DNA from 4 places in the Paenibacillus pseudetheri genome. Region 3 is predicted to be linked to each of the others. Evidence: predicted binding sites of a transcription regulator. Region 3 holds the regulator's gene; each other region holds the start of a gene.
The links. The regulator Rex, encoded in region 3, represses fermentation and respiration genes when NADH is low (regulators of the CRP and FNR family bind a similar motif). The targets are predictions, from matches to a motif close to TTGTGAAATATTTCACAA.
Positions count from the first base shown of each region.

Region 1 (8,003 bases), on a different contig from region 3:
ATCTGGCAAAAGCACGCTGCTGAATCTACTGATGCAGCTGACCAATCCAGAGGAAGGCGAGATATATTGGTTTGAGAACAGGTATGATAGCGGGTTGCCTCTGGAGCTGCGGCAGACCGTTGCCTATGTTCCTGAGACATCGATTACTGAGGAGAACCACTGGAATGCAGAAGAGGCAGCTCAATTTCGACAGCATTGGTATCCGAACTGGGATGAGTCGTATTTTCAGGATCTAATGGATCGCTTTGAGGTTCCATATCATATGAGGCTTTCTAAGATGTCTAAGGGTGAACGTCGGAAATTCGAAATTGCCGCAGCGCTTGCATCACGCCCAAGTCTGCTGCTATTGGATGAACCTTCATCAGGTCTTGATCCCTTTGCCTGGAAGATTATGATCGAGACGCTTCTTAAATATATGGATGAGAACAACGCTACGATCATCATCTCCACACACATTGTGGAAGAGGTGCGGCGGTTGGCCGATTACATCGTGCTTATGCATAGAGGTGAACTGCTGGGTATGGCCGAGAAAGACAGTTTATTCGGTACTTGGACTGAGGTGTGGGTACAGGTTGCAGATGAAGAGGAGCTTGCTGAGTTATCAGAGGAATTACCTGGAGCTATACACTTTACCATGGATACACCGGGTGTAGCTTCTTTTATCATAGAACAATTTTCTAAGAACGAGAAACGCATTCAGGACTTGGGCGTAAAGGTTATCAAGAGTCGCAGTTTAGAATTGGATGAAATATTGAGTTTATGGACACAGGGACACCGTCCTATCCTGATTGATCACAAGAGAGGGGACTAGAGAAATGGAAGCCTTAAAGCTGGAAAGTGTAATGAAGCAATATGGAGAAAAAACCGCTGTAAACGGAATTAATCTAACGGTAGGCAAGGGGGAAATTTACGGATTACTGGGGGCAAATGGTGCAGGAAAAACAACCACAATGCGCATGGTGCTTGGCCTGATTTACCCTGATGGTGGGAATATTTTGTATAATGGAAAGCCGTATAACAGCGAACTTCAGCAAATCATGGGCTATCTTCCCGAAGAAAGAGGATTATATCCAAAGATAAAGGTAAGCGATCAAATCGTTTACTTGGCACGTCTGCGCGGGATGTCAGCTAGTGATGCAGATAAGAGCCTTCGCTATTGGCTTGATCGGTTTGAGGTTCCGGATTATTACAATAAGAAGATCGAAGAGCTCTCCAAAGGGAATCAGCAGAAAATGGGCTTTATCGCTGCAGTCGTTCATAAGCCGCAAATTCTCATCCTTGATGAAGCCTTCAGTGGTTTGGACCCTGTTAACGTGGAACTACTGAAAGATACGGTAAAAGAATTGCGTGAGCAAGGAACGAGTATCCTATTCTCTACTCACCGCATGGAGCATGTTGAAGAACTTTGCCGCAATATTACGATTTTGGATCGTTCCAATACTGTCGTGCAGGGCGATATTCGTACGATTAAGAGTGGGTATCCTCGTGAACAAGTATTGTTGCGTACGGATAACGAAGTGACCGGTCTAGAATCAATCACAGGTGTAACAGCAGTACAGCGACAGGAGCGAGGTTATCTGTTGTCGATCAGTGAGATCGGCGCAGCACAACGTATTCTACAGCAGGCTATGGCGCAGGGTGAAGTGGAGCATTTTGAAATTAAGGAACCGACGTTAAATCAAATCTTTATCAGAGCGGTGGGTGAATCTCATGAATAAGATGGGGACAATTATTGGCTTTACCTTTAAAAATAAAGTAAGAACGAAATCATTCATGATTACTACGTTAATTCTAGTGTTGCTGCTCAGCATTGGGATGAATCTTCCGTACATCATCGATCAGTTTAAGGGTGATTCTACAACAAACGCAGAGACTCAAATTGCTGTGATTGCGGAAGATGGAAATCAGGCTGCAGAATTGTTGAAGGCATATACTTCACCTGAAGGAATGCCGCAGGCAAAAGTTGTGCAATATACTTCTGCCGATGATGCGGAGCTAAAGAAAGCTTTAGATGAAGGGACTGTAGAAGGGTATGTTACTTTTGCAGAACCGACTGGTGCAGGACTTCCACCCGTTACTTATCATAGTGAAAATGGTGAATTGAAGGGCGATGTACAAATCTATCTCCAAAATGCCCTTCAGCAGGCCAACACCCAGTTCGTCGTTGGCGACAAGCTGACGCAGGAGCAGATTGCTGCTATGTCAACACCGGTGCAGATAGCAACTCAGCAGCTAAACCCTGACGGGACTGCGGGAGATAAAGATGCGTCGCAGGAATCCACTCCAGCTATTAATTACGTCATTGTGTACGCCATGCTTATGCTGTTCTTCATGTCTATCATGATGACCGGTAATATGATCGCAGCTGAGATTACTTCGGAGAAGAGCTCACGGATCATGGAGATTCTGATTACAAGTGCGTCGCCTTTAGCGCAAATGTTCGGTAAAGTTATCGGTGTCTTCTTGGTAGGATTATTACAAATTGGCGTCATTGTCGCAGCGGTTGTCGTCAATCTCAAGCTTCCGCATAATGCAACGATTTTGAAAGATTTAGACCTGGATTTAGGCCAGCTTAATATTAACTTATTGCTTTATGGGATTGTTCTTTATATACTAGGTTATTTCCTCTATGCCTTGATGTATGCAGCTGTAGGTTCGATTGTCAGCCGTACAGAGGATCTTGGCCAAGCGGTTATGCCAATTATGATGTTAGGCTTCGTAGCATTCTATGTTCCACTATTCAGTATCTCCAATCCGGATACTCTACTGGTTAAGGTAGCGAGTTATGTGCCGTTCACCTCTCCATTGACCATGCTGCTCCGAATTGGTGTTGGTGAAGTAGCGATCTGGCAAGTTATTGTGTCATTAGCCATCCTGCTTGTTACCACGTTCATCTTTGGATGGTTGGCTGCCAAGATCTATCGCACGGGCGTATTGATGTACGGTAAACGCCCTAGTATTAAAGAGATCAGAAAAGCGATGAAGGCTTACAAGATCTAAGTGGCTTCATATCTGTGGGTAATACGTGATGTTGTCACACGCAGGACGTACTAATGTCATAGAGAATCTGAAGATTTGTCATAGAAACTACAACGATAATTCAGAGAAACGTTGATAAATCAAGGTATGTGGTTGTTTATTGCTTTGGATTTCAAGTATTCGGAAAGTGTCTTTTCATAAGATTGAAAATCCTAACGGTTGAATATGGAATAGCACTTTCCGAATCAGAAATTTGGGGGAGTTATGTACAAAATTGGAGAAAACGTTAGGTTCTTAAGAAGACGGATAGGGTTCACCCAAATTGATTTTTCCATAAAAGGGATCTGAGGATGATCAATCGTCGAAGTTACATTGAAAGACAGAAGAAATAATGAGTGTTTTAGCCCTTCCAATCACAGGATTGCTGTCAGAAGGGTTTGGATTACGTAACGCTTACTTCCCCATTCATATTCATATTCATTACTATTTAATAGTCAGTCTACTAATAGCTATTATTTTGTCTTTAATCATGATATATTTTAATGTTTTTTTCATGACGATGACACGAATACATAAATAAACCGCCCTGTTCGCAATGTTGCTGACAGGGCGGTTTGCTATGTTATAGAGGCAGCTTGAAAGTTAGCAGTCAACTGCACTCAACAAACTATCTTGCACGGTTTTAAGGCTAACTTATTAATAGAACAGTTACACAAAAATAAGATTACTCTGCTACAACTTGTTTGCCTGCAATCCGGCCGAATGTGAAGATATCAGCGATGGCATTACCGCCAAGACGGTTTGCACCATGAATGACCCCTGTTACTTCACCTGCAGCGAACAGCCCAGGGATGACTTCGCCTTTTTCATTCAATACGCGAGTCTTCTCGTCGATCACCAAGCCGCCCATTGTATGGTGAACGGATGGTACAGCTTTTTCGATGTAGTAAGGGCCTTTTTCAAGAGATTTCAATCCACCGCGATGTTTGAAATCAAGGTCTTTACCTGTTTTCGCATAATCATTTACTTTATTAATCGTTTCTTTCAAAGTGTTCACGTCAATTTTGAAGAAATCAGCCGCCTCTTCAATCGTATCGGCTTTAAAGAGCAAGCCTTGTTTAACGAGTTGATCGTATTCGTCTTGATGAACTTCGATCGTTTTACCGATATCCGCAATGCCTTGATTCCATAATTGATACGTATATCCGCCCGTTTGGGCAAGAATTGCTTTAGAAATAACGTCACGACGTTCTAATTCCTCAACGAAGCGCTTGCCTTCTTGGTTAATCAGGATCGCACCATCGAAGCGGGAGTCTGCAACTAGGGAAATAACACCTGTCTCAGGATTACAGATTGGATACGTTTGAATATTCTCCATGTTTGTCAGCTTGGCGCCAATCGTTTCTGCCATAACGATACCGTCACCTGTAGATCCTGGTGTATCGGTAGACATATATTTTTCATCCATTTTAGGGTTATACTTTTTACGCATCTCTACATTGGATCCAAAACCACCGGTAGCGATGATGACGCCTTTGTTCGCATGGAATGTGATCTTGTCGCCAGTACCCGAAGTCGCAGTTACACCTGTTATTTTGCCGCTTTCGTCCTTCAGCAAGGTTTCGGCTTTCATATTCGTTTTGATCGTGATTTGATCAGCGTCTGTTTTGGCTTTTAACTTAGTAATCAATTCAACACCTGTATGACCTACAGGAATCAACGCACGTTTTCTGGAATGGCCTCCAAATTGGAACAGATGATCAGGTAAGAACTCTACCTTGATATCATCGCGCAGCCATTCGGCAGATGTTAGAGCATTGTCGGCAAGAATACGAACCATCTTTGGATCCCCGAGGTTGTCTCCGCCTTTCATCGTATCATTATAGAATAATTCAGCCGTGTCATCTGTGATACCAAGAGCACGTTCAACCCAGTTGTCAGGCGCATTCATCTCACCACCTGAGATCAATGTGTTGCCGCCAACAGCTGGCATTTTCTCGAGCAGAACTACATTAGCTCCAGCGCTCTTCGCTTCGATAGCCGCACTAAAGCCAGCACCCCCGGCACCGATGACGACAACATCATAGGTTTGCTCGGCTTCTTCTTTGTCTTTGCTTCCACTGACTGCAGCGCCAGCGACAAGGGTAAGTCCAGACTTCGTAATGGCATCTTGAATGGCTTCGAGATATCCTTTGCTTGTAACCGTAGATCCGCTAATGGCATCAACTTTTGCGCTGTTAGTTGCCATGACATCTTGCTTGAGCTGCGTATAAACAGGTTCTGCAAGTACTTCATTTTCCTTATGTTCTGTTACTTTAATGTCAGTGATCTTGTTATCTAATAAGGAAACTTGTACTTTAATATCGCCATGTTTACCTTGCCCAACTCCTTCAAAGACTTGAACTCCGTTTGCATCTGCAGCGGGTGCTGCATCTTTACCGCCGCAGGCAGCAAGCGTGAACATAAGACTGAGGACCAATAGAATAGATAACAGCTTTTTCGTGTGAGTTCGCATAATATCTCCTTCATTCTGTTGTGAATTGGTTACATACACTAGGGAGAGAAAGATTTGCTAGCAAATCCTTTATCTCTAGCCTAGACATGAATGGTGTTTCATGTGAAAATATGCACAAGACCTATTATAGATTTAGTACAGTATTATGTATTTGCACAGATTAGCGTTTTTTTGTCTTTTTCGGGCATGTAAGAAACGGATATTGTGAAAGGCTATGATTACAATGAAATCAATTCACTTAAAAATAACGTTAATCGCAGGAGGCTGCTTCTTGCTGCTGTTCATTGCATTGCTTGTAACGATATATTTGGAGATGAACCATACGGTTGTCCCTTTGAATAAGAACTTAACGCAGCAAGTGGTTACTGCACGCAGCGACCAGATCGATTATTGGTTTAATCAGCGCATCGGTGAGATAGACATGCTTGCTTCTCTAGCTTCGGACCATCAGTGGACACGAGATGAATTGCTGCAAGAGATCGATAAGTTCGAGGCGAAGAAGCAAGTAGAGTACGAATCCATACGCGTGGTGGATATTCACGGAAATTCCTGGTCAGCAAGAGACAAGCCTTTTTCGATACTAAACCGACCCTACTATCGAAAACTATTGAAGTCAGATTCCAATTATGTGGTGAGCAATCCGATCGTATCCAAAGCGAATGCAGCCGAAATCGTCGTCATTCTCTATCGCGTGAATCCATCGGTGAATGATGAGGTAGCTTATATTGCCGCAGCCGTCTCCGTCAAGAAGATGAAGGAAATTGCTCAAGATGTAATGCTATATGACCAGTCAGGCCAGCTTATCATCGATTGTAGAGAGCTGGGTGAAGGAGCTGGAGCAGAGGATGCAGCAGATAAGAAGAAAATGAGTGTATTTGAGGCTCCAATTCAAAATGTGGAAGGCTGGAAGCTCGTACTCGAAGTACCGAATTCAAGTCTATCGCTAGCGGTAATCAAAACCCAGCGGACTGCATTGCTGGTAGGCGTTCTTATCGGTAGTGTGTTTTTCGTCTTGCTGCTGCTGCTCGCTTCTTCCATTATTCGTCCAATTCAGTCGCTTCGCCAGGTAATGGAAACTGTGCAGAGCGGTAACCAAACCATACGAGCAGATGTTACGCGCTCGGATGAGATCGGCGATCTTGGGCGAAGCTTCAATGACATGCTTGTTCAATTGTACGCTGTGGAACAGGACCGAAAGGAGATGGAACTCAGACTGATTCATGAGCAGATCAAGCCGCACTTTTTATACAACACATTGGATACGATCCAGTGGATGGCAACGGAACATGGAGCAGACAATGTGGTGGAGATGGTGGAAGCGCTTAGCGCTTATTTCCGATTAGGGCTTGGCACAGGCAGTCCCTACATTCTGCTTGATCAGGAGTTGTACCATGTCGAGAGTTATCTTCATATTCAAGGCGTGCGATATGAGGAGATTCTGGACTACGAGCTTCGATATGATGAAAAGCTTGCTCAGTGCCAAGTCGTTCGCTTCATGCTGCAGCCGTTGGTGGAAAATGCGATTTATCACGGGATTAAGCCACTTGGGGATCAAAAGCGCAAAATTTCGATTACAGCATATAAACAGGTCGATTATTTGGTCATTAAGGTTGAAAATAATGGGGTTATGATTCCTGAAGAGAAGCTTGAACAGATGAATCAAGCCCTTCTTGATGATAAATATGATCGTTCTGCGACAGGCTTTGGGCTATACAGTGTAAACCATCGCATTCGACTAGCTTACGGGGTGCCATATGGCCTTGCAGTGAAGAGCGAAGATGGCATTACCGTTATGGTCATTCGCATACCTTTGGAAGGGGAGAGGAATGAAGATGTGGAAGATTGTCATCGTGGATGATGAAACGATCATTCGCAAAGGCTTGCGACAATACATTGAGGAGAGTCCGTATCTTTTTGAGGTTGCAGGAGAAGCGAAAAGTGCAAATGAAGCATTGAATATGGTGGAGGAAGCCCCACCACATGTATGTCTTGTGGACATCAACATGCCGAATATGAATGGGCTCGATCTGATGAATATATTGCGCGAACGCTGCCCGTCGGTTCTGGTTGTCATCATCAGCGGCTACGATAACTTTGAATATGCGCGTCAAGCCGTGCAACTGCAAGCATTCGATTATGTATTGAAACCTGTGCCGAAGAGTGATCTGAACAAGCTGCTTCATCGGATCGATGAGCATCTTCAGGCAAAATATCCTTTGCATTCACATGAAAGCAGGATGGATAAGGAGCGGGAGCTTCCCGGGTTTACAGGGGATGGAACAGTGCTTATCCAAAAAGTGACCGAGTATATTGACAGTCATTATCAGGATCCGGAGCTGTCTATTGCTCGAGTAGCAGCGCTATTTCATATCAATCAAACCTATCTTAGCAAGCGTATGAAGCAAGAAATCGGTGCTTCATTCCTTGACTATGTCACCGAGCTTCGGATATCGAAGGCGAAGGAGATTCTGGATGACGTAATGCCGAATATCAAGATCGGGGATCTGGC
Region 1 covers NZ_CAKMAB010000011.1:137,534-145,536, reverse strand. The annotation lists gene L1028_RS12865 (ATP-binding cassette domain-containing protein) at 1-811, shown strand, start outside; gene L1028_RS12860 (ABC transporter ATP-binding protein) at 816-1,718, shown strand; gene L1028_RS12855 (ABC transporter permease) at 1,711-3,000, shown strand; gene L1028_RS12850 (flavocytochrome c) at 3,704-5,494, opposite strand; gene L1028_RS12845 (histidine kinase) at 5,718-7,352, shown strand; gene L1028_RS12840 (response regulator transcription factor) at 7,321-8,003, shown strand, end outside.
Region 1: the regulator Rex is predicted to act here: its motif matches at 5,595-5,612, upstream of L1028_RS12850 (flavocytochrome c).

Region 2 (8,003 bases), on a different contig from region 3:
CTTTATGAGAACGGCGTGCTCATCAATACCCAGACACTCACAAATAAGACACCTCAAGCGCAATCGGCAGTAACGGAGTTCCATGATCTACCGGCGGGCACGTATGAATATCGATGCGAGCTTGTGAACGAAGCTGGTGTGACATCGAGTAATACGATCACCGTGCACGTGCAATAATCCTTAACCGTTAAATCACAAAGACGCCAATACATCACGTGGTATTGGCGTCTTCAACATGTTGAGCATTCGGGCTTCTGCCGCAGCTGCATATTACTTGATGATTTGGCTTGAAACGTTCACCCATCAATTGATGAGTGAACGTTTTTTGTTGATAATACCCCTTATTCCTGGGACATCGGAGTATGGTACACTTCTAGACAAATCTTGGTCATTTCGTCAATGGATTTTGCAAAGTCGGATTGTATCCATTTGAGGAGAACATTATAGAGGGCCCCCGCTTTAAAGTATATTCGGTACACATTCTCATCGCTTTTGTCGTGAGCAGTAGAGAGCATCATTTCATTCAAGCAATCCAGAATCACATGATCCAACTTTGCGCTTTGAAGTGCTTTGTAGATGTTACGCTGCTGAAAAATAACTTCAAAAAGCACTTTGATAAATTTTCGAGGTTCATTGGCTTTGCCTGTTATTTCATTGGTGTAAGGCAATAGTTTTTGATTAATCTCGAAAATAAGCGATCGACCAAATCCACCAGGATCTCTTGCTTGGAGGAATAGTTGTTGTAATAGGCCGTTCGAGAGACCCCTGCGCGTTTCACAATATCGGTGATGGTGATTTTGTTAAAAGGCTGTTCCTGGATCAAGAAGACTAATGCCGTGCAGATGGCTTCTCTTGTCAAACGGTTGGTTTCTTTATTGGAATGATGCTGAGAGGTATTTGGGCTGTATAATTCATAATTTGAGATGACATTTCCCCTCCGTTTGTACATTCTGGTGTTCGTTTTATTGTTTTTCATAAGTCTTACCAATATGCTAAAACCATACGGCATTACAAATGTAATGTCAAAATAGTAGTTAGATACAATGGGGGGGCGTCATGTTAGTGAACTTGTATAGACGATTGTCAGCGGGACTGCTTTTGATCCTAGCACTTTGTGCTACGGTATTTATAGGCAAAGAAACGGGAATCTCAATAGTGACCATTATCCTTTTGTTAGCGGAAGTAGGCATCTCCTTTTTACTTTTAAAGAAGCGTGAGAATTTACAGTTGGTATTTATTAGTGCGATAGTTGCAGAAGGGCTATTCTTACTAACAAGAGAATTTTGGCTGCTCGCGCTTTCTATCCTGCTGCTGATCGTAGCGGGCATATGGAGAGGACTCTTTGGGCAAAAAGTGAGCAGAAGAGTCACTCCATTTACAGTGGTTCGTAAAGTGTTATTCAGCATTGCTGCTCTTATCGTTACTGCACTATGGGGTATTGGAATCTATGCAAAACCTATTACAACACCTGTGGCATTAGCAGTTGATGCGGCTGTGACGATCGATGAACGTAAAGTGGATTCTGCAGCAGTGATGCTGAAGGATATTGAAGTAATGAATTCTTTTGGAAGCCGTACAACCGGCTCTGAGGGACATAATCAATTTGTTTCATGGCTGGAGCAACAGGTAACAGATATGGGGCTGAAAGTTTATCGTGATCGCTATACTTTTGACCGATGGGAAGAAAAGAGCAGTTCTTTAATGATTGATCAGCAGCCCATTCATGTCTCTTCAGCTTTTCCTTATTCCGGGGAATCTGACGAAAAGGGTGTAACAGGAGAACTGGTGTATACGAAGCGTGGTGAATATGACCAGGCCAGCGGAAAAATTGCTGTCATTGAAATTGAAAATTTTAAAAATTTTCCAATTGGGATTGTAATGAACATGCGGGATTCATCACCAATGCAAAACCAGATTGCCCCAAATGAAGGCGATCTAGTCCTCACTACAGCTTTAAAAGAAGCTAAATTGGAGCAAGCGAAGGAAATGGGTGTGAAAGCTGTTGTTGTTGTCTGGAAAGGGGTATCCGACGATAAGGTTGAAAAGCAGTATGTGCCTTTTACTACAGATTATGCTGGAATTCCTGCGATCTGGGTCAATGAAACGGAAGGGAAAAAGGTGATCAGTGCAGCCCAGGAGCACAAAGAAGGTACGGTTATTTTAGCAGCGGAAATACAAAAAAATGCTCCAACAGAATCCTTTTTTGTGAAAATTGACGGGAAAAATAAAGATGAAGCGATTATCGTAAATACCCATACGGATGGGATAAATGTGGTGGAGGAAAATGGTGCTGTGGGCATGCTGTCCATGATTCGTTACTTACAGCAGGAGCAGCCGGAACGCACGATGATTTTCGCTTTTGTGACAGGGCATTTTAGATTACCGGAATTCAAAGGATCCTCTCAGGCGACTTCCACTTGGATGGAGGGGCATCGAGAGCTCTGGGATGGCGCGAACGGCCATATGAAAGCTGTAGCTGGAATTACGGTTGAGCATTTAGGCAGCATGGAGTGGAAGGACGATGATACAGGTCACTATGGACCAACTGGACAAATAAGTACAGAATATACCTATGCGGGCAATGAAATGATGGCAGTCATTTGGTTGAAGGCTATTGAAAAGACAGACGGCACACGTACTGTATTATTACGTGGACATAACAAGTTTGAGTTTGGAGAGAGTCAGCCTTTATTTGAAGCTGGGATACCAGTGATTGGCTTCATTCCAATGCCCGACTATCTGCTCGTGGATAGTGAAGACAGAGAGATGGACAAATTTGATGCAAAGCTTATGCATACGCAAATTGTATCGTTGCTGAAAGCGGTCAAGCTAGTGGACGCAACGGAGACGAATAAGCTTGGGAAGTCAGATGGGTATTCTTTTTTCTATGGCCGTACTAAAAGATGAATTGGAGATTGGCTGTTGATGAAGAACTTAGTACCAAAAGAAAAGGAGAAAAAAACTACATGTTGATCAAAAGTGTTAAGGATCTTGAATTACAAGAGTTTACAACTTGCTTTAACGAAGCCTTCTCCGATTATGTAATTCCATTTCATGTTTCTTCGGAGTATTTAGCTGATAAATTTGCAGGTGCGGGAGTTAATTATCAGATCTCGTTTGGTGCTTTTGATCAAGAGAACCTGGTTGCATTTGTTATGCATGGCATCGGGGATCGTAATGGCGAAAGTACTGCATTTAATACTGGTACAGGGGTCGTTCCTTCTTATAGAGGGAGAAGGCTAGTCGAACAAATATATCGTCATGCTCTTCCCATCCTTAAAGAAGCTCATATTCAAAAGTGTTTGCTTGAAGTGATTCAAACGAATGATAAAGCTATAAAAGCGTATACCGCCATAGGATTTCAAATCCATAGAGAATTGGCTTGTTTCAAGGGGCGTGTTGATGTAACCCTTCCGGCCGATCATAGACATACATTCATTACTATGGTTCGACTGGAAGAATTCGATTGGACATCGGTACATTCTTATTGGAATTTTGAACCTTCTTGGGAACAATCTGTTCATGCAATTTTACGAAACCCGCATTTATACGATGTGGTCACGATAAGGGAAGAGAATAAGATTTGTGGATACGCGGTAATAAAATCGGCCAACGGAGCAGTTCTACAGTTCGGTATTTTGCGAGAAAAAAGAAACCGGGGATTTGGGCGTTCCTTATTTCATTGGATGGGAGAGAGACATTCGATCATCACTGTCAATAATGTAGACAAAAGAGATACAAATTCTATACGTTTCCTTCAAGGCGTTGGTCTTGACGTATACATCGAGCAATATGAAATGGAGAAAGATTTGTCATGACGAAGATGACATTAGCTTTAATTCAAAAACACTGATGATTTGAGTCAGTGTTTTTTTTGTTGCAAAAGGGGGTACATATTAGAGTTTAAATGAGAAAATATCTTTTTTTCTAACATCGAAGTAGGAGGAAACTTGTAACATCACATATACGCTAATGAATCAATAGCTCGTTCGGGTGCTATTTGTGTTATTCACTTAGTTGTTAGAAAGATTTGTCCCTTTCTTGAACGTTTAAGGATTAAGAGATGTTAGTGATTGAATTACTTGCAATTTAAGATAAGATGATTTTAATTATTAGGTCGCGTTATTAATTTGACTGCTCAGTATCAGGTAAATCAGTCTCGCCAACTCTTTCTTTGTGAAAAATTTCTCTTTTTTACATAGCAAAGGACGAGGAACGTCATACTAAAACGAACAGGCATCGAAGTCGCTGAGCCTTGCTAATCCTGATATTAAATTCGCCCAACAGTTAGAAGGCCTAATAATAAGCATAATCTTATGACGAAAAATGAACAGAGTTTGAAGGGAGCAGTAAAGAATGGCAATTGATACGGTGCTATGGAGCAGGCTGGTGACAGGCTTAACTCTCGGGTTCCACGTTATTTTTGCGACGATTGGCGTCGGTATACCGCTAATGATCGCTATTGCAGAGTTCATCGGGATCCGTAAGAAGGACCCACATTATACACTTATGGCGAAGAGGTGGTCTCGAGGATTTGTCATTTCTGTAGCAGTTGGTGTCGTGACCGGTACAGCGATTTCACTACAACTGGCCCTGGTGTGGCCGAATTTTATGAAACTGGCTGGGAATGTTATTGCACTTCCATTATTCATGGAAGTGTTCGCGTTCTTTTTTGAGGCCATCTTTCTGGGCATTTATTTGTATACGTGGGATCGGTTCAAAAATCCGATTATCCATTGGCTTTTGACGATTCCGATTGTTGCCGGGGCAGGCATGTCTGCCGTTTTTATTACAACAGTGAACGGATTCATGAATCAGCCTGGAGGCTTTGTTATGGAAGCAGGTCAATTCACAGCGATTGATCCAGTGCAAGCGATGCTGAATACTGCGACGTTCTCAAAGGTGTTCCATGTATTAAGTTCAGCCTATTTGACAGGAGCTGCCTTGTTAGCCGGGATCGCAGCCTTTGCGATGCTGAGAAAAGGGGTGTCCGCATACCACAAAAAATCCTTGAATCTCATGATGGCGGTTGTTTTGCTGTTCGGTTTGCTGAACACGTTAGCCGGAGATGTGTCCGCCAAGTTTTTGGCCGAGCATCAGCCAGAAAAGCTTGCAGCGGCAGAGTGGCATTTTGAGACGGGTAGCGGTGTGGATTTGGTTCTAATGGGATGGCTGAATGCAGAGCATGAAGTTCTAGGGGCTCTTCATCTGCCGAAGCTGCTCAGCTTCCTGGCTTTTGGTAACTTTAACGCAGAGGTAACGGGGCTCGAGGAATTCCCCAAGGATGAATGGCCACCGCTTCTCGTCCATTACCTGTTCGATTTAATGGTCGGAATCGGATTTGCTCTGCTCGGGATAGCGGTCCTATACTTCCTGTTTGTGTTCTGGAAAAAACGAAATGCGCTTAACAAGTGGATGCTTAGCATCATCGCACTGATCGCACCGCTCGCTTTTCTAGCTGTAGAGCTGGGCTGGTTTTATGCAGAGGTTGGGCGACAGCCGTGGATTATCCGTGGATATATGCGTGTTGAGGAGGCTGCCACGTCTTCACCGAATGTAAGAATTATATTCTTCGCCTTATTGCTCTTGTACATCGTACTCGGAAGTATGTGTGTAATCGTGCTAAGACGCTTGTTCAACAATAATCCGGCAGAAGTTGAGATGGAGAAATGGATGAAGAATCATCCTAATCAATCTACAGAAAAGGGGGGCACTGAATGATGAGTTACGAATTAATTGGCATCTCGGTGCTCTGGCTGTTCTTGTATGGCTATTTAATTATAGCTTCCATTGATTTCGGAGCGGGATTCTTCGCCTTTTATGCTCGTTTGACGAAGCAGGATCATCTCATTAATCGTCTGATTTCCCGTTATTTATCACCCGTTTGGGAGATCACAAATGTATTTTTCATCTTTTTCTACATTGGCATCGTCGGATTTTTTCCGGACACGGCCTATTATTATGGCTCCGCGCTGCTTGTTCCGGGAAGCATTGCAGTGATTCTACTTGCGATTCGCGGTTCGTTCTATGCTTTTGAAAATTACGGTTCCAAGAAAAACATAGTATATCTTTTTTTGTACGGAGCTACAGGTCTGCTTATTCCGGCTTCGTTGTCAGTGGCGCTAACTTTGTCTGAAGGCGGCTTTATTGTGAAGCAGGCTGAGACGGTTTCTCTGGATTACTGGGCGCTGTTTACCAATCCGTTATCGTGGAGCATCGTTGGACTGGCTATCGTGTCCGTTTTGTTCATAAGCGGCTCATTTCTGACTTTTTACGCATCCCGGGCAGAGGATCATTCGGCGTTGAAGCTGATGCGGAACTACGCTCTGTTTTGGAGTACACCAACGATAATTCTCGCACTGACAGCATTTATCTATTTGGGTCAACACAATGAGCGGCATTTTCAAAATATGATGGATTTATGGTGGTTGCTGGCACTTTCCGTTGCCTTCTTCATGATCGCGATGTGGCTGTTATATAACGGACGCCGTTACGGATTAGCTTTTATATGTATCATGTTGCAATTTTTCTGTGCCTTTTTCGCTTATGGTATTGGGCAATACCCTTATATTCTTGATCCGTATATCACGATTCAGAGCAGTGCAACTTCACCAGCCATGGGCTTAGCGTTAGTTGTTGTGTTTATCGGCGGTCTATGCCTGTTGATCCCATCCCTCGTTCTGGTCTTCAGACTCTTCCTGTTTGATGCTGAATATGTAAAAGGGAAAAAATAAAGCTGATTGATCTATTACCGCGTGTTTGAGGTTTCTCTACAAGCCTATATATAGAGGAGGTGTGATCTGTGAAGAGGAAATCCAGTCTGGTTTCTCAGCAAATGTCTTCACAAAGGAAAAATATGGCACTGCTTGCGATCATTTCGCTCGCGCTTGGTATAACTATTGTGAGTCAGGCTGGACTGCTTGCTGAAGCAGTCCAACGGATTTTCGTGGAGAAAGCTTCATTTTCATCGGTTTACCTGCTGCTCGGCATTCTTCTGGCCGTTATGGCTGTTCGCACACTGTTGTCGTATGGAAACGGTAAAGTTGGCTTGCATATGGCTGCCACTGCCAAAACAAATATGCGCGCAGCCGTGCTGCAAAAATTGACTCATGCTTCCATGCCTTCAACCCTTCTTGGACAGACGGGAGGGAAGGTCAGTATTGCTCTGGATGCTGTGGATGAGGCTGATAGTTATTTCAGTCAGTACATGCCGCGTATGATGGAAGCTGCTATCATCCCGATTCTGATTTTGGTCGTTACATTTATCCAACATGCCAACACAGGTTTCATTCTATTGTTTACAGCTCCTTTCATCCCACTGTTCATGATTTTGGTAGGGATGAAAACGAAGAACAAATCTGAAGAAAAATATGCACAACTGGCCGAATTTTCAGGTACGTTTCTGGATTCTCTTCAAGGGCTGGTGACGTTGAAAATATTTGGACGGGCTCACCGTCAGCAACAGAAAATTGAACGTAGTAGCCTGAGTTACCGTGATGCCACGATGGGCATTTTGAAGATTGCATTTACGAATACCTTCATGCTGGAATCGATCGTGATGCTAAGCATTGGCATTGTCGCTCTCGAACTGGCCATCCAGTTGCTCGTTTTCAAATCTATGACGTTCCACACCGCCTTTCTCGTTTTGCTGCTCGTTCCCGAGTTTTACAGCCTGTTAAAGAATACGGGAACAGCCTTTCACAGTGGCCGCACAAGTATGGGGGCAGTTCGTAAGGTGGAACAGATGCTTGAAGAAACGTCAGGGGAGAGCATGAACGCGAATGACAATGAAGGAGCATTAACATCCGATGGAATCGACGTGATCGACAACATGGATAGAGTCGACAGGGTAAGCAAATTGGAACTTACCCATTCCGGAGACCTTTCATTGCCGCCATCTATCGTAATTGACCATCTTCGATTTCAATATGCTCCAGATTCATTCGAGCTTAAGACGGGTCGGATCCAGCTTAGTCCAGGAGAACACATTGCCATTGTTGGCA
Region 2 covers NZ_CAKMAB010000024.1:3,268-11,270, reverse strand. The annotation lists partial or broken gene L1028_RS31860 (chitinase N-terminal domain-containing protein) at 1-177, shown strand, start outside; gene L1028_RS19600 (hypothetical protein) at 342-611, opposite strand; gene L1028_RS19595 (TetR/AcrR family transcriptional regulator) at 647-976, opposite strand; gene L1028_RS19590 (M28 family metallopeptidase) at 1,057-2,907, shown strand; gene L1028_RS19585 (GNAT family N-acetyltransferase) at 2,967-3,818, shown strand; gene L1028_RS19580 (cytochrome ubiquinol oxidase subunit I) at 4,357-5,721, shown strand; gene L1028_RS19575 (cytochrome d ubiquinol oxidase subunit II) at 5,718-6,734, shown strand; gene cydD (thiol reductant ABC exporter subunit CydD) at 6,803-8,003, shown strand, end outside.
Region 2: the regulator Rex is predicted to act here: its motif matches at 4,175-4,192, upstream of L1028_RS19580 (cytochrome ubiquinol oxidase subunit I).

Region 3 (8,003 bases):
GTGCATTCCGATCACGCGTTCCGGATACATCGTAGAACTTGCAAGTTCAGTCAAGCTAAGTGTTGATGTATTGCTGGCAAGAATAATGTGGTTCGGGCATACTTGATCCAATTGATTCAAAATCTTTTTCTTTTCATCCAAATCCTCAACAATGGTTTCGATAACCATATCACAAGAGCTGAGCTCCGCGAAATGTGTCACTTTTTGAATACGGCTAAGAATCAGCTTCTTCTCTGCTTGAGTAATCGCCCATTTCTCCAGTTGCTTATCTAGACTTGTCTCGATCATTTCGTAAGAGTAGTCCAGTTTCTCCGCGGTTTTCTCCACTAGTAATACATCCAGGCCTTTGGCTGCTAACATTTCAGCAATACCTTGTCCCATTGTGCCACCGCCGATGACACCTATTTTTTTGAAATTCATAAAAAAGTCTCCATCCTTTCAGGTATCTATACTTTTGTATTGTACCTTGTCTGTCGCAAAAATTTATAAAGCCCGACATATAATGATATCTTAGCATGCCTGAAAAGTAAAAAAAAATAACCAGCATAAATATTTATGCTGGTAAAAGGACGCTGTCACGAAATTGACATCGAAATTGCTCTCCAGAGAGTACTTCTTCCTTCATTAAAATGTCAAGAGAGTAATCAAATACATTTCGTTGCTTTTCAAGGTGCTCACGAGTGCGCGTCATCAACTCATCCAATATCTTACTATTTTCCTTCATAAGCTCTTCAGTGGTAACCATTTCCAGATTGGCGATACCCAGCGAAGTTAAACCTGACTTCATCATCGTTTCCACAATATTCAGCGCCTGATCGAAATCACCGCGTGAACCTGTGCTTCGTCCACCATAATACATTTCTTCAGCCGCTGCTCCACCAAGTGCAATCATAATCTGATCTTCCAAATAATCTTTGGTGTACAAATACTGCTCTTGCTGAGGATTATGTCGCACATAACCAAGGGCTTGCCCCCGTGGAGTCAGCGTAACCTGACTAACGCTTCCGGGACGAAGGAGCTCTGCCATGATGGCATGTCCCAATTCATGAATGGCGACTCTCTTTTTCTCTTCGTGATTTGTTTCTCTATCCGTTTTTTCACCCATCATTACTTTGTCAATCGCCATCGACAGATGCCGCTGCTCAACTTTCGTCAAGTCCTCACGCATCATATAAATCGCGGCCTCATTCATGACACTTTCAAGCTGAGCACCGGAAAAACCATAGGCTTCTTCAGCAATTTTGTCGAGACTCACATCTGGATGAAGAGGTTTATTCTTCGCATGCAATTCGAGAATCGATTTGCGGCCTTTTTTGTCAGGCATGTCCACTTGAATATGACGGTCGAAGCGTCCAGGACGCAGCAATGCCGAATCAAGCATTTCTTTCCGGTTTGTTGCAGCTACCAGTAGAATACGCGGAGTTTCGTTATTATAAATACCATCCATCTCAGTCAACAGCTGATTCAAGGTCTGATCATATTCACGCTGCTGGCCGCCTTCACGTTTACCGCCAATTACGTCAATTTCATCAATAAAAATAATGGCACTTTGTTTGTTTTCCTTAACAGCACGGTTACGAGCATCCTTGAACAAATCGCGGATCCGACCGGCCCCGACACCAACATACATTTCTACAAATTCACTGCCTGATGCAGCCACGAATACAGAGTTTGTATAATGCGCAGCCGCTCTGGCCATAAGGGTCTTACCTGTTCCTGGAGGGCCAGTGAGTAGAATCCCTTTCAAAGGACGAATCCCAAATTTACTGATCTCCTCATGACGGATCAAAAAATCGAGCGCCTCACGAAGCTCTTGCTTCGCATTGTCTTGCCCACCTATTTCTTCAAAAGTGAGCTTTGAAGGTCCTTCCTTCTTGCGTTTCTTTCCAGCACCAGCGTTCACCGTAAGCCCGCCACGCAAATGAGCAATGATAAGTAGTGCAGTAAGCATCCCAGCTGCTATAACAATCGGGAATATATTAATACCTAAAAAAGCCATGAAAATAAACAGTACAGGAATAAATCCGAGTAAAATTTCTTTAAGGTACTTAGGCATTATTCCATACCCCCAAAGTCGCAGGTTTTCGCGGCAAAATAATAAATTTGCTTTCTTTTCCATTACTCAAGCTTACGTATACATTGTTGTCGTCGATATCAGTAGATGCTATTACATCTTTATATTGCGTATTTTGCTGTTTCAATCTATCAAGTTCTGTAGGTATAATTGTATATTTACGGCTCTCCATGGCCTCAGCAACAGAGAACATCGCTTTATCCCAGTAATCATCCAATAGTTCACTTGAATTTTGCTCCACATCGAGTTTAAGTTTACGTCCTTCAATCACTGATTTTCCTTCTTTGGATACATATGATACTAGATCACGTAAATTCGTGCCCGGCTGCAAATCAAGTTTCAAAGTGACCTCATCGCGGTTAATACTAATATGTGAAGTATTTACTCCCTCAAATCCAGTTACAATCTTTTGGAGCGGTTCCTGCAAAGCAAACTGACGATATAAAAAGAATCCTCCGAATAATAGCATAGCCGACAGTAGAGACGTTATCAGTACAGGTACAAGACGTAATTTCAAGAAACGTCCTCCTCTCAAAGATGAAAAAATGTAAACAGAATGATCCAAAGTCATAGCTGCTAAGAGCTCATCAGAGCCTAACGTTCTACTTACACTGTTCTAATTACAAACAGTAGTATATCATAGGTGTATATACTATATTGAAAAAAAGTGTGAAGATATTTAAAATTTTATTTTTTAATTCTTTCCATTTTATTAAATTTATTGATTTATTTCGACAAAAAAAGGGCTGTTACTCTTAATTAACAGACCTTTTTTTCATATGAATCTTTAAATACCTATATAAAAAAACCACGCTTATAGTATATCACATTTCGTATACTTTTAGTATATCAAACAAATATCCGTTTGAACAAAAACAAGCGAACCATAAATGATCCGCTTGTTTCTCCTATAATGCTTTTGTTTAATTTAGCGGCTAGGTAAACTGTAACCTTCACCCATTCGAGCCCCATCTGAGAACCGATAAAATTGATAATAATATCGACCGCTTTGTTTATAAAAAAGCTGCCAAGCATACTCCCCGTTATACACTCCTGGCAACAACCGCTCAATGCTGATGTCCGGAAGATCGGCTTTTATAAGGCTACGCATTTTCGCTTCAGAGGTCCCTTTACTTAGTTCTTCAGCATATACTGCGTCGGTTCCTTCAACAAACTTCCCGTCTACAGTAAAACGCACCCAAACCATCAACTCGGTCCCGGCTTCATTCTTCCCTGTTAAGACCCAGTACACCGCATTTTCATCCCACACGGATTTCTGCGCTTTGGTTACCTCTGTCAGACCAGCACTGGTTTTGGCGACATCCTTAGCGATATCTCGCTCGTTCCATTGATCTTTCATAATATAAGCATAGAACTGGATAAGTCCGAACAGAAGGAGCAGAATCAGAACTGACCCCAGGAGGATCCATTTTTTCCTTTTCTTCAAGGTGCAGCTCCCTTTCTAGTAATATATCTTTTTTGATTATATAACACACCTGTGTGTTTATCCAAAGTTTCATATCCAATTCAATGATCTAATGATCAGAAACACAAAAGGCTGTAACTTTGCAATCGCAGAAAGTCACAGCCTTTCAGTTATTCGTTTTGATCTTAGACTACCGTTTAAGCAGTCCATCAAAGGATTCTTGCGCCTTACGACGGATTGCTTCCTCATCTAACGTTACACATTGTCCATGTTTTACAACCTGTTTACCGTTCACCCATACATGCTCAACATCCTTGGCACTGGCAGAGTATACAGCATGAGACAACAGATCTGTGTGTGGTAGCAAATGCGGCTGGTCTATATCAATCGCGATAAAGTCCGCTTTCATGCCTGCAGCGAGTCTACCCACATCATTTAAAAAGATAGACTTTGCTCCATACTCCGTAGCTATACGCAGCGCTTCCGGAGCTGGAACAGCCGTCGGATCACCACTTACACCTTTATGGATGAGGGCTGCAAGACGCATCTCTTCAAACATATCCAGATTATTATTGCTTGCCGCACCATCTGTACCCAATGACACCTTCACACCAGCCTTTAGAAGATCCGTAACCCGAGCCACTCCACTAGCCAGTTTCAGATTACTTCCTGGGTTATGAGACACACCTACATCATGACGAGCCAGAATCTCGATCTCTTCATCATTCAAATGAACGCCATGAGCAACAATAGACGGACGTGTGAACATTCCAAGCTTCTCTAAATGCGCTACAGGCCGCAGTCCGTAATCCACCACATTCTGCTCCACTTCGCGTTTCGTCTCGGACATATGGGTATGCATTGGTAAATCCAAATCATGTGCCGCCTGTACAAACTTAACGAAGAAGTCCGGTGGGCAAGTATATGGGGCATGAGGCGAGATCATCGTCGTAATTCTGCCGTCAGCCTTACCATGCCAGTTGCGCGCAAAAGAAATCGCTTCCGCAAGCTTGTGATTCTGTACTTCCTCTGGACATAAGCCAATTACGCCTCTCATCAGTACGGAACGAATACCTGATAATTCGACTACCTCAGCTACTCGATCCATATGATCATACATATCCAGGAAGGTTGTAGTGCCACCTTTCAGCATTTCTAGTACTGATAAGGAGGTTCCCCAGTATACATCTTCTCCGGTGAATTTCTCTTCCATCGGCCACATCTTCTCTTGAAGCCACACCTGAAGTGCTAAATCATCTCCATAACCACGAAGCAATGACATTGCAGCATGGCCATGTGTATTTACCAGACCTGGCATAAACAGCAGACGACTGCCATCAACAATTTGCACACCATCTTCCATTAAAGGCTCTTCTTTTCCTATGTAAGTGATCAAATCATCTTCAATAGTCATATATCCACTCAGAACCGGCTCATCCGTTCCCGGAATAAGAAATCGCCCGCCCTTAATAATCGTTTTACTGCTCTTCATTTCCGCTTTCTTCCTTTCCGTCTTTCAAATAATAAGCAAGGCTTTGCAAATCCGTTGTAAAATCGGCAGCATGAACCCGGATATTCGGTGGTGTTTTTAGAATCATTGGTGCAAAATTCAAAATCGCCTCAATGCCAGACTCAATGAGAATATCAGCTACATTCTGCGCTTCTGAATCAGGCACTGTAATAATCCCAATTCGAATCCCTTGTTCACGAACCGTCTGACCAAGCTCCTCCATCGGTTGAACGGTAAGAGAGTTGATTTTCCGTCCTACCTTAGGTGCATAGGAGTCAAATATAGCGGTAATCTTCATAGTATCTTTCAAATAAGCATTGTAATTAGATAATGCATGTCCAAGGTTACCAGCACCTACTAGAGCCACATTCAATTGTTGATCCAGCTTCAGAATATGGCGGATTTTTTCAATAAGATAAGTTACGTCATACCCGATACCTTTTCGGCCAAAGTCTCCAAAATAAGCTAAATCTTTACGGATTTGAGCGGGATTTAAATCAAGTTTTTGTCCTAGTTCTTGTGAGGAAACGGTTAATATTTCACGTTTCTGGAGATCATTCAAGAAACGCAAGTACACAGGAAGTCTGCGAACAACGGCTTCTGATATTTTATCCGATTTCATAATTTACCTCCTAATTTAAGTAATATTCTGTTCAAATCCTATCAAAATTTCTGCACCTCGTCTCAATGAAGAGCGGTATTCTTATACCGCCCTTCATTGTAGAGTGATTAATAAGATCGATGACGTTCTTTTCAAGAAACGCCTCCGTCTTCCAACCACTCCGCTATACGAGGAACCATTTGATCCGTAAGCATATGCTCCATTTTCGGGCCAGGCAACGAATAGAGGAAATACTTCCCATAGTGAGATTCAATCACCCTTGTGTCATACACAATAACAATACCCCGATCTTGCGCTGTCCGTACCAGCCTTCCAAATCCTTGCTTAAAGCGAATAACCGCCTGAGGAACAGACAACTTCATGAACGGATTCTTTTTCTGGGCTTGTAATAACTCAGACTTTGCTTCCGCTAGGGGGTGGTTTGGCGGTTGAAATGGAAGCCTCACGATCGCCAAGCATGTTAATGCTTCACCTGGAATATCTACACCCTCCCAAAAGCTGCTTGTTCCTAACAGTACAGAGGCTGCACTATCCTGAAAACGGCGGATCAGCTTGCTACGGCTGCCCCCCTCCACGCCTTGACCTAGCACCGCGATCTCTTGTGAAGCCAGAGCCTCTTTCAGAGGATCGTAAACCTGACGTAGCATCTTGTAAGAAGTAAACAGGACAAGCATCCGCCCACGTGTTGTAATCGCTGCTTCTGCAAGTGACTGTACGAGTGTATCGACAAATCGGGCATCGCCCACACTACCCTTCACACTAGGGAAATCCCGGGGAATAACTAACAGCGCCTGCTCCCGATACTTAAAGGGAGAAGGCAGGAGTGATGTCATCAGACGCCCCTCTTCCGCAGCTTCATTAAGTCCGAGATTATCAATCATAAACTGGAAAGATTTGTCGACAGAGAGTGTCGCCGAAGTTAGCACGATACTTTTCTTCTTGTCGAAAAACAGCTCCTTAAGCTGAGTACTAACATCAACAGGAACGGCATACAGCTGTAGCGATTTACTACGATAATTCCCATTCGCCTCCAGCCAATATACTACATTCTCATCGTTTAATCCCATAAAAAACCGCACTTGCTCACGTATAGAAGCTAAATCCTTAAATAAGCCGCTAATATCGGTAACTAGACTATCTGAGGAAGATTGACCTTCTTGATCTCGCATCTCATTAAGCATTTTATCACCTTTACGGATAATTTCGCTTAATGTCAGATTCATAGTATTCTCTAGAGCAACCAATTCATCCCAATCTTTCGGTTTACGGGTAGGAAGTAGCCGCATGACTAACTGTCCAGCTTCTCCCGCCGCTGCATCGCTACGTTCCGGCAAGAGGCTGAATAGTTTATCACTAAGCAGATCCCAGGTTTCTTTTACGGTAAGCAGGTCCGGATAGATTCTATCGATCACTCCGCTCCATTCAGAAGCTTCCTCACTGCCTGATGACTGAAGCATTTGACGCAGCGTAGGAAGTTGGCCATTTCGACTATCCTTATAAAGACGCGATAGTGTATGCGCCACCGTGAAATGCTTCATATGCATGCCTAAATGCTTGCCAGCCACGTCCTCCAGATGGTGGGCCTCATCTATTACAAGATGTTCATAAGCCGGAAGTAGCTGGTGCCCAGCCTTAACATCTGCGAAAAGCTTAGAGTGGTTCGTAATGACCACGTCTGCAATACCAGCTTCATGCTTAGCCCGGTGATAATAACACTTACGGAACCAAGGACAGGAGCGACCCAGACAAGAATCGGTATCGCTTGCCACCGTCTCCCAGAAATCTCCGCCACGTCCACTTAGATTGAGCTCTTCGTCATCTCCTGATTCACTTTGTGTCAGCCAAACGATCATCTGAGCCGCAGTAAGCGCATCTTCCCTCGGACTTATAAAGTCTTTTTTATTAATTTTATGTTCGAACTTACGAAGACACAAATAATGCCCTCTGCCCTTAAAAATTGCAGCTTTAAATGGAAAAGGAACTACCTGTGTTAACAAAGGAATATCACGCTCACGCAATTGATCCTGCAGATTAATAGTATGAGTGCTGACCATGACTTTTTCACTTGTTCGTACGCTTTGGTATATGGCAGGCAATAAATAACCAAGGGATTTGCCGGTTCCTGTCCCTGCTTCGATCAATAAATGCTTATCTTCGGCAAGTGCCGTCATCACCTCATTGATCATAATATCCTGAGCTTCTCGGCTTTCATACTGTGGCAAAGTTTCTTTAAGTCGTTTCGTTACTTCATCCATATAATCTGTAAAAGATAAATTGTGTAGTGGATTCTCAGCATGCTCGTCTCGAGGTGGAGCTAATTCGTTCCAGTCTCCTACAGCAAGTGCTAATTGACGATAGAAAGTCAGATCAC
Region 3 covers NZ_CAKMAB010000004.1:102,398-110,400, reverse strand. The annotation lists gene L1028_RS04950 (3-hydroxyacyl-CoA dehydrogenase family protein) at 1-420, opposite strand, end outside; gene L1028_RS04945 (AAA family ATPase) at 554-2,056, opposite strand; gene L1028_RS04940 (hypothetical protein) at 2,049-2,591, opposite strand; gene L1028_RS04935 (cell wall elongation regulator TseB-like domain-containing protein) at 3,003-3,521, opposite strand; gene L1028_RS04930 (amidohydrolase) at 3,691-4,992, opposite strand; gene L1028_RS04925 (redox-sensing transcriptional repressor Rex) at 4,979-5,632, opposite strand; gene dinG (ATP-dependent DNA helicase DinG) at 5,764-8,003, opposite strand, start outside.

Region 4 (8,003 bases), 160 kb from region 3:
TATCCTCCGAAACTTCCAGCCTGAGGATAGTATTTATCAGCAATGTACAGAATGAGAACATAAAGCCAATAAGAAGAATGATGGGAATGGCTAATGCAGCAGTAGTGACGAACGATAACAGGAGGTATAGGGGACCCAGACATAGCAGTCCAGTCATGATAAAGAAGCCGCGATTCTTTAATTTGGAGCCGAGAAACAAGATCATGCTGGAACCAATCATATAACCTAGTGGAATACAGGCTTCCATGAGTCCAAACTGAAAGGGGCTAGAATTCCATACTTTGACGGCCATAACTTGCGTTAGCATCAGTGAAGGCATAAAGAACAAAGTGAGCGTGGGGAGCATGACGATTATTGCTCGGGCGAAGGGGTATCTCCAAATATAACGAACGCCATCCGCAAGATCCTGTGTAAATTTTCTTTTTTCTTTAGGTCCGGTATTCACTCGGTTTAGGAGTGGAAGGGAACGGACAGCAAGAACCAGTAGAAAGGAAACGAAAAATGTAGCTCCATCAAATAATATGGCATCTGCCGGTCCAAAACTCGCTACAAAAATACCTCCAGCCGAATACCCAATCGTCCGACAGACATTCTCTGACAGGTTCAGAATCCCGACTGCTTTTTGCACATGTTCTTTGCCAACTACAGTGGTAATTGAAGCTTGATACGCAGGGGATTGGAATAATGCTGAGACTGTCGTAAGTCCCGTTAATATGGCCACGATAATGAATGATGTAGAAGACATGGAAATAGCTAAAGCAAGCGTAACTGCTAGACCGCAGCTTATCAAATCTGTGATTAACATAATGGTTCTGCGATTGATCCTGTCTGCGAATGTGCCTCCTATGGATCCAAGGAAAGAACTGAGCAATAAATTGATTATTGTAATAATAGCTATCATTTTAGCACTTCCGGTCGTCTGAAGTACCCATAAACTTAAAGCAATACTGTGAAAGGTATTTCCAAACAAGGAAATGGAATACGAGCTGAGTAGCAGCATGAATCTCCGGTTTCCCCAAAGGGTTGGATAGGATTGAACAGCGGTGGATGTATGTTTTGCTAAACCAGGATCTGTCATTAGTAACTCTCCTTTAAACTTAAACGCTTAAGTTAATGCTAAAAAAAATTAATCAACAAAATAACGATTATTCTCTTGTTCAGAGTAGTCAGAACGATGTAATAACTCCTGCATTAGTTCAAAAGCAGTGCCTGATTTATCCCCAGTGAATATGAATTTCTGAACATCTTCTCCAAGCATTTCTGGGCAATTGCAGGTACATAGAACAGAAAGACGTGCGAATACCCCGGATTTTTCAACATAACTTCCGATAAACTCATTAATAACTATAGCTTCTTTGTAGATCCCCTCCGATAAGATTGTATTCAATTCCTCCAGATTTTGAACTTTGAATATCGCTTTCTCAGGTAAAGGAAGACTGTCTTGGATAAAGTGAGTGAGCAGGGTGTTATTGAAATTCTCCATAATCAAACATACCTGTGAAAGATCCATAGGCATTATTTTTTGGAGAGCTGAACGATAATTGTAAAGAACTTGCTTAAACAGTTTATCTTCAATCATGCTGTCGATCAAAATCAAGGGGATGCCTTCTACAAATTGCTTGGAAATCGAATAGAAAGATTCATCACGGACATCGATCAGAAAGACAGCTTCGAGTTTTCTTTCGACGATGATATCTAAAGAAGGATGGTCAGTACCAAGAGAGTATAACAGCGTATGGTATCCAGCATCTGTTAAACGTTGTTCCAGAGCTCGAATAAATGTGAACTGGGCATAGAGTTTCCAAGGTGGCATATAAGCAGAATTATTGACAAGTACGCCTATCAATCCCGTTTTTTTATTGGCAAGCGAACGGGCTGCTAGATTAGGAATGTAATGAAGCTCTTCGGCAAGCAACAGAATTTGATTGCGGGTCTTCTCAGGAATGGTTTGGTTATCGACGCGGTTCAGAACATAGCTTACAGTTGCAACGGAGACATTAGCTCGTAGCGCGATGTCCTTCATTGTAGTCTTTTTCACCAGTAAACTTCTCCCTTGCTGAGATATTTATTTCCAAATATTATCATCAACACTTAAGCAGAGTCAACGATTGACTTTATACCAAGAAAAAATTGATTCTTGTGATCATTTTAATAATTTGGGTAAATAGATTTAAGAACCTAAATTAGTCAACGAGAAGAGGTGTAACTCATGGATACGAATTCTACACGAGAAGAAAGAGTGCTGTGAAACCGCTTTATATACTGACACAAATTTGTGAAATCATTCACTTAATTATTAAGAATTTTAATATATAATTAATTCATAATCAAAATTAGGGGGAAACGAAATGAAACTATTTAAAATGATTTTAGTGGCAGGGGTTTCGGTAGCGGTATTGGCTGGTTGTGGTGCAAATGAGGATAAAGCAACCAATTCGGCGGCAACTTCAGCTCCGGCTGCTGAGCAGACAGATGCAGTCACTACTGCCTCGATCGTGAATCAAGCAGATGCATTTACGAAGGCTGTAAGCAAAGATGGAAACTGGATTATTGCGATTCTAAATGATGTAACGATTGCTGAAGAGGTTGTTGTAGCTGGAGAATTCCATGATAAAGGCGCAGCTGATGGCGACATCTATCGTAAGATTGCCCTTTACTCGCAAGACGCTGATCACAAGATCACTGCCAGTTATACACTAACTGTACCAAAGTTTACTGTACAAAGTGAAAATTTGAAAGTTGAAGGCGGAACGATTAAAGGCGATGTTTATGTAGAAGCGAAAGGTTTTACTCTGCCTGAAACCGCAACGATTGATGGTAACCTTTACTTCACAAGCGAAGATCTGAAAGCATCTGCAAAGATTGATGGAAAAGTGACTGGAACAACAGAAGTTAAATAATTTTCGTAATCATCTCAAACAGTAGAAGCCAATCCATAGACTATGGGCGGGCTTCTTTCTTTTTGTGATTATGTGAACTTCAGTTGATTTTCTAAATATTGATCTTATAATATTACTACCACTACTAGGAGGAACACATATGTCTAAGGAGTATTCACGTACGTATATTGAGAGTGTAAAGCTTGAAATGTTAAATAGATTGGGACTTAAGCAAGTGTTCTTTAAGGAGCAAATGGGTGACGGGCTGATTTTTGAAGCGGTGGGATTTGATAAAGGGAGCAAACATCGTTTTTGCGTGAGACCCAAGACGAAAACGATTGATGAATTCATTTCAGGAAAATGGATGAAGGTCCGTAGCTTTACAATCAAAAGTGTAGAGATTTAAAGTTGAAGTCTAAAAAGGTAACCCCGTCTAAATCGGAGTTGCCTTTTTTTAGACTGATTTATTGATAATGTGATGTATCGCCGTACAGATCAATGGTTGTATTGTTTTCAGTTAGGGTTACTTTACATAATGCTGTGGAGAGAATATCCGGTAGTTCCCCTAATTCCTGCAATGTTTTATTGAGAAAATGAGCCATAATGACTTTCAGGGTCATCCGATGCGTGACAATAAGTACCTCATGTCCTTCGTTATTGTTAATGATACGCTCAATAGTCGGCGTTACTCTTTGTTCAAGCTGACTATAGGTCTCACCTGGGGCTGGAGGAATAAAAAGATCAGGTCTGGTGAAAAAATGGGTGTACTGTAAAGGATATTCTTGTTCAATCTGATCTGTGTTCATTCCTTCCCAAATGCCCATGTTAATTTCCATTAATGAAGCTTGCTGATGAATCGATAAACTCCGATTTCCTCGTAAAATCTGCGCAGTATGCAATGCTCTTGGACTAGTACTAGAATAAATTGCACCTATATTTTCGCCTTCCAAACGATCTCTCAACCATTCCGCTTGCTGTTCGCCCAAGGTTGTTAACGCTGAATTTTGATGTCCTTGCATTCTTTTCTGCAAATTCCATTCGGTCTGCCCGTGACGGGTTAGAAATAATACTGTCTCTTTCATTAACGAAACCTCCCTTTTGAATAGTTGTAAGTATAAGATAAATAATTATAAATAAACAATATATAATAGTTAATATCCATAAAGTATAGTTATAATAAGAAGGCCGAAGGTCCGTTAAATATGATTTTATTTTATATAGTTAGGAAGAAATCAGGATGAACTATCATGTATTAAAATTGTTTTATTATGTTGCGATAACAGGAAGTGTGACCAAAGCCTCTGAACGTTTGCACATTAGTCAACCCGCTATATCAGCGCAGATCCGCAAATTTGAACGGGAGAATAATATCGTATTATTAGAGGTCATAGGAAAGAGAATGGTGCTAACACCGATTGGGATAAAACTGATTGAACCACTTGAAAGGTTATTTGCTATGGGTGAACAGGTACAGCAGATTATTGAGGATTATCATAAATTTCCTGCGGGCCATATTCGGATTGCAGGTAATTATCTGGCCACAAGCATACTCATCCCCCGGTGGGCATCATTATTCAAACAATCTTTTCCGGAGGTTAAAATTCAGATCTCTACTACTAATTCTCATGAAGTCATGGAACAATTAAATAACTTTGAAGCAGACGTGGCGATTTATAGTGATATGGCGTTTCCATCACATAATATAGGGGTATTCGAACATCGGGAGTTATACAAGGACGAGTATGTGTTCGTAGTTTCTTCAAATCACTCTTTTGCCAAGCAGGAGGTTAGCTTTGAGGAGGTGATGGCTGAGGCATTTATTATGAGGGAAGAAGGTAGTGCAGCCAGAGAGAGAATTGTACAATTATGTGAAGAAAGAAAGGTACAACAACCGAAGATCGAGCTTCAATTTAATGGAGTAAATGAAGTTATTCAAGCCGTGATTGCCGGTTATGGGATTAGTTTTGTATCTGCGTTGTTAGCAAAGCCTTATCTTGATCAGGGTATGTTAGCCAAGGTTGAAGTGGAAAATGTAGTCTCTAAGCATTCGATATGGATGAGCCACAGAAAGAAAGAGCTCCAAGAAAGCTATATCCAGTCATTTATTAAGCTCGTCATGAAACAATTAAAAGAAAAGAAATAATTTATACACCCACTAGCTCATACACCTTAATCATTATTATTAATGAATTAAGATGTATAAGCTGAACTGAGATCAAAGATTGGAATGTAATTGAAGTAACTCAGGTGCACTAATGTCTTCTGCTTCAGATGATTTAAATTGAATGTTATATAATTGTGAGTATAGTCCATTCATTTCTAATAAAGACTCATGTGTACCTTCCTCAACAATCGAACCCTGATTTAACACGATAATTCTAGATGCTTCACGTATGGTGGATAGTCTGTGTGCAATAACCAATGTGGTTCGATTCTTCATTAATAAATCAAGTGATTGCTGAATCATTCGCTCAGATTCGTTATCGAGTGCGGAAGTTGCTTCATCTAGAAGTAGGAGCGGAGCATCACGAAGAAAAGCTCTGGCAATGGCTATGCGTTGTCTTTGTCCACCAGATAAAGTCGATCCATGTTCACCTAGGATAGTGTCATAACCATGGGGCATCTTCGTAATAAACTCTTCTGCACCTGCGAGCCGAGCGGCTTCTCGAATATCCTCTTCGCTAGCTGTACTAGAACTGAAGGCGATATTGTCTCGTATAGTTCCTGAGAACAAATAAGGGGTTTGGGGAACATAGGTAATCATTGCACGTGCTTCTTCAAGCTGATCATGTACAGACTTTCCATAAACCGTGATGCTTCCTGCAGTAGGCTCATAAAGTCCATTACATAATCGAACGAGCGTCGTCTTCCCTGACCCGCTTGGCCCGACAACCGCGATAGTTTCTCCATGTTGTATATGAATATTAAGCCCTGTAAATAGGGAGGCTTCATTATCCGTTTTACCCGAATAGTTGTAGTGGACATCCTCTATTTGTAATGCAGCCACCTCTACGGAGGCAAATGTTGATGAGCTGGATTCTGGCAAAGGATGAGTAGCTCCTTCATCAGGTGCATCAAGTATAGCGAATACGCGGTCAGCTGCACCTAATGCCTCCTGCACACCTCCCCATGTTTGAGACATATGAACAAAAGGCCATTGAACCCTACCCATCAAAATAATAAAAGCGAGTACTTCACCTGCTGATGTTCCGCCACTTAGAGCTGATAACGCAATTAAAGCGGCGCATGTCACCATTACGAGATTGTTGATAAAGGCAGAAGATTGCCATAAGAGACCATTTAGAAGCGATTTTCGCAACTGCATTCTTCTTAACTGCTCACGTTCTAACGCATATTTATTTAAGAGAGTTTCTTCAAGCGAGAAGGCTCTGACGACCTTCATTCCTTGAAGCGTTTCTTGTAAGATTCCTCGTAATTCTGCCTCTTTTGCATATATTTGAGTAGATAATTTTCGTAATCTGCGATCAAAGAAACGTCCGGAAAGAAAAACAAGGGGGCCCGATCCAAGAGCTAACAGGGCGATCCAGACATCCATTTTAGCCAAATATAGAAAGGAAATGAAACAGAGAAGTAGATTATAGCTTAAATCGTATACGATGCTGTTTATCATCCCCATGGCCATCCCTGCATCCTTAGTGTTACGCGAAGTCAAATCACCTGAATGCATGGACTGAAGGTAACGGAATGGAATTCGGTGACTTTTGTCAAACAGTTTCGCACGAATATCCCAAGCCATTCGACTCTGCATAACGAAACGGAAGTAATGCTGCACCATAAGACAGCAGATAATGATAATACAAGCAATGGCACAGATTACAGTTACGCGTGTTAATGCATCCATATTGGCGTTGTTGATCGTATCAATAAATACTTGCTGAATGGCTGCAAATCCTATGTCCATTACGAGTTTAGCAGAGAGCAGGAGTACAGCCACAATAAACCCAATTCGATAAGGGCTGGCGTAAGAGATTAATCTACGCAGAGCATACCCCAGTTTAAGATTCTTGGATTCCATCTCATTCATATCTCAACCTCCCTGACCAGAGCAGAAATATCAGCCTTCTTCATTGAGGTCTCAACCATATTGTAATACTGTCCTTGTAAAGTCATTAACTCCAGATGAGTCCCAGCTTCAACAATAGAACCCGCCTCCATATAATAAATATGATCTGCATCTCTGATGGTAGATAGTCTATGAGCGATAACAACCGTTGTACGATCATGCATGAGTTCTTGCAGGGCCTGGCCGACAATCTCCTCATTATGGCTATCAAGTGCAGCTGTGGGTTCATCAAGAAGGAGAAGCTTAGGCGCTCGGACAAACGCTCTGGCAATAGATAGCCGCTGCCTTTCGCCGCCAGATAAGGTATGGCCCCGTTCCCCAATAGAAGTCTGATATTGAAGTGGGGTTCTCATTATAAATTCATGTATCCCCGCACTTTTTGCTGCTTTAATAATTTCTTCATAGGTTGCGTCTGGCCTTCCCCAAGCAATATTTTCATATAGAGTTCCAGTGAACAGATAAGGCTCTTGAGAAACATAAGCCAAATGATTACGCCAAGCCCGAGGGGGAATGCTGCTTAACGGCAACTTACCAGATTGGATGACCCCTTCATTAGGTTCATAGGTTGCGAGTATTAATTGAAGGAGGGTGCTTTTTCCACTGCCGCTAGGACCTGCAAACGCAGTTACTTTACCTGGTTCTATGGTTAGATTGACGTTAGTTAATACTTGATGATTACCATAATGAAAACCGACGTTCTCAAAGGTGATGGGGTACAAGCCACTAATCGCTTGGTTGTTATTCATCGGCGTTTCTTTATGAGAATCTTCCTGATTACATTCACGGCTTACGTCTTCTTCTGGTAAATCAAGGACTTCAAACAATCGCTTACCTTGCGCCAGCGAGGCTTGTAATTCTGTCCATAGATTAGCCAGCTTTGATACAGGGTTTGTAATTTGCTCGAAACAAATCAGAAATGCCGCTACTGCCCCCACATCCAATCTCCCTTGGATAACTAGATATCCGCCGTATGAGAGAACATATAGTAATCCACTAAGAATAACGGCAAAGGGCATATTATAGCCCACAGCTTCTAAGCG
Region 4 covers NZ_CAKMAB010000004.1:258,940-266,942, forward strand. The annotation lists gene L1028_RS05630 (MFS transporter) at 1-1,078, opposite strand, end outside; gene L1028_RS05635 (LacI family DNA-binding transcriptional regulator) at 1,127-2,038, opposite strand; gene L1028_RS05640 (polymer-forming cytoskeletal protein) at 2,349-2,900, shown strand; gene L1028_RS05645 (hypothetical protein) at 3,040-3,285, shown strand; gene L1028_RS05650 (histidine phosphatase family protein) at 3,344-3,961, opposite strand; gene L1028_RS05655 (LysR family transcriptional regulator) at 4,117-5,022, shown strand; gene L1028_RS05660 (ABC transporter ATP-binding protein) at 5,095-6,924, opposite strand; gene L1028_RS05665 (ABC transporter ATP-binding protein) at 6,921-8,003, opposite strand, start outside.
Region 4: the regulator Rex is predicted to act here: its motif matches at 2,274-2,291, upstream of L1028_RS05640 (polymer-forming cytoskeletal protein).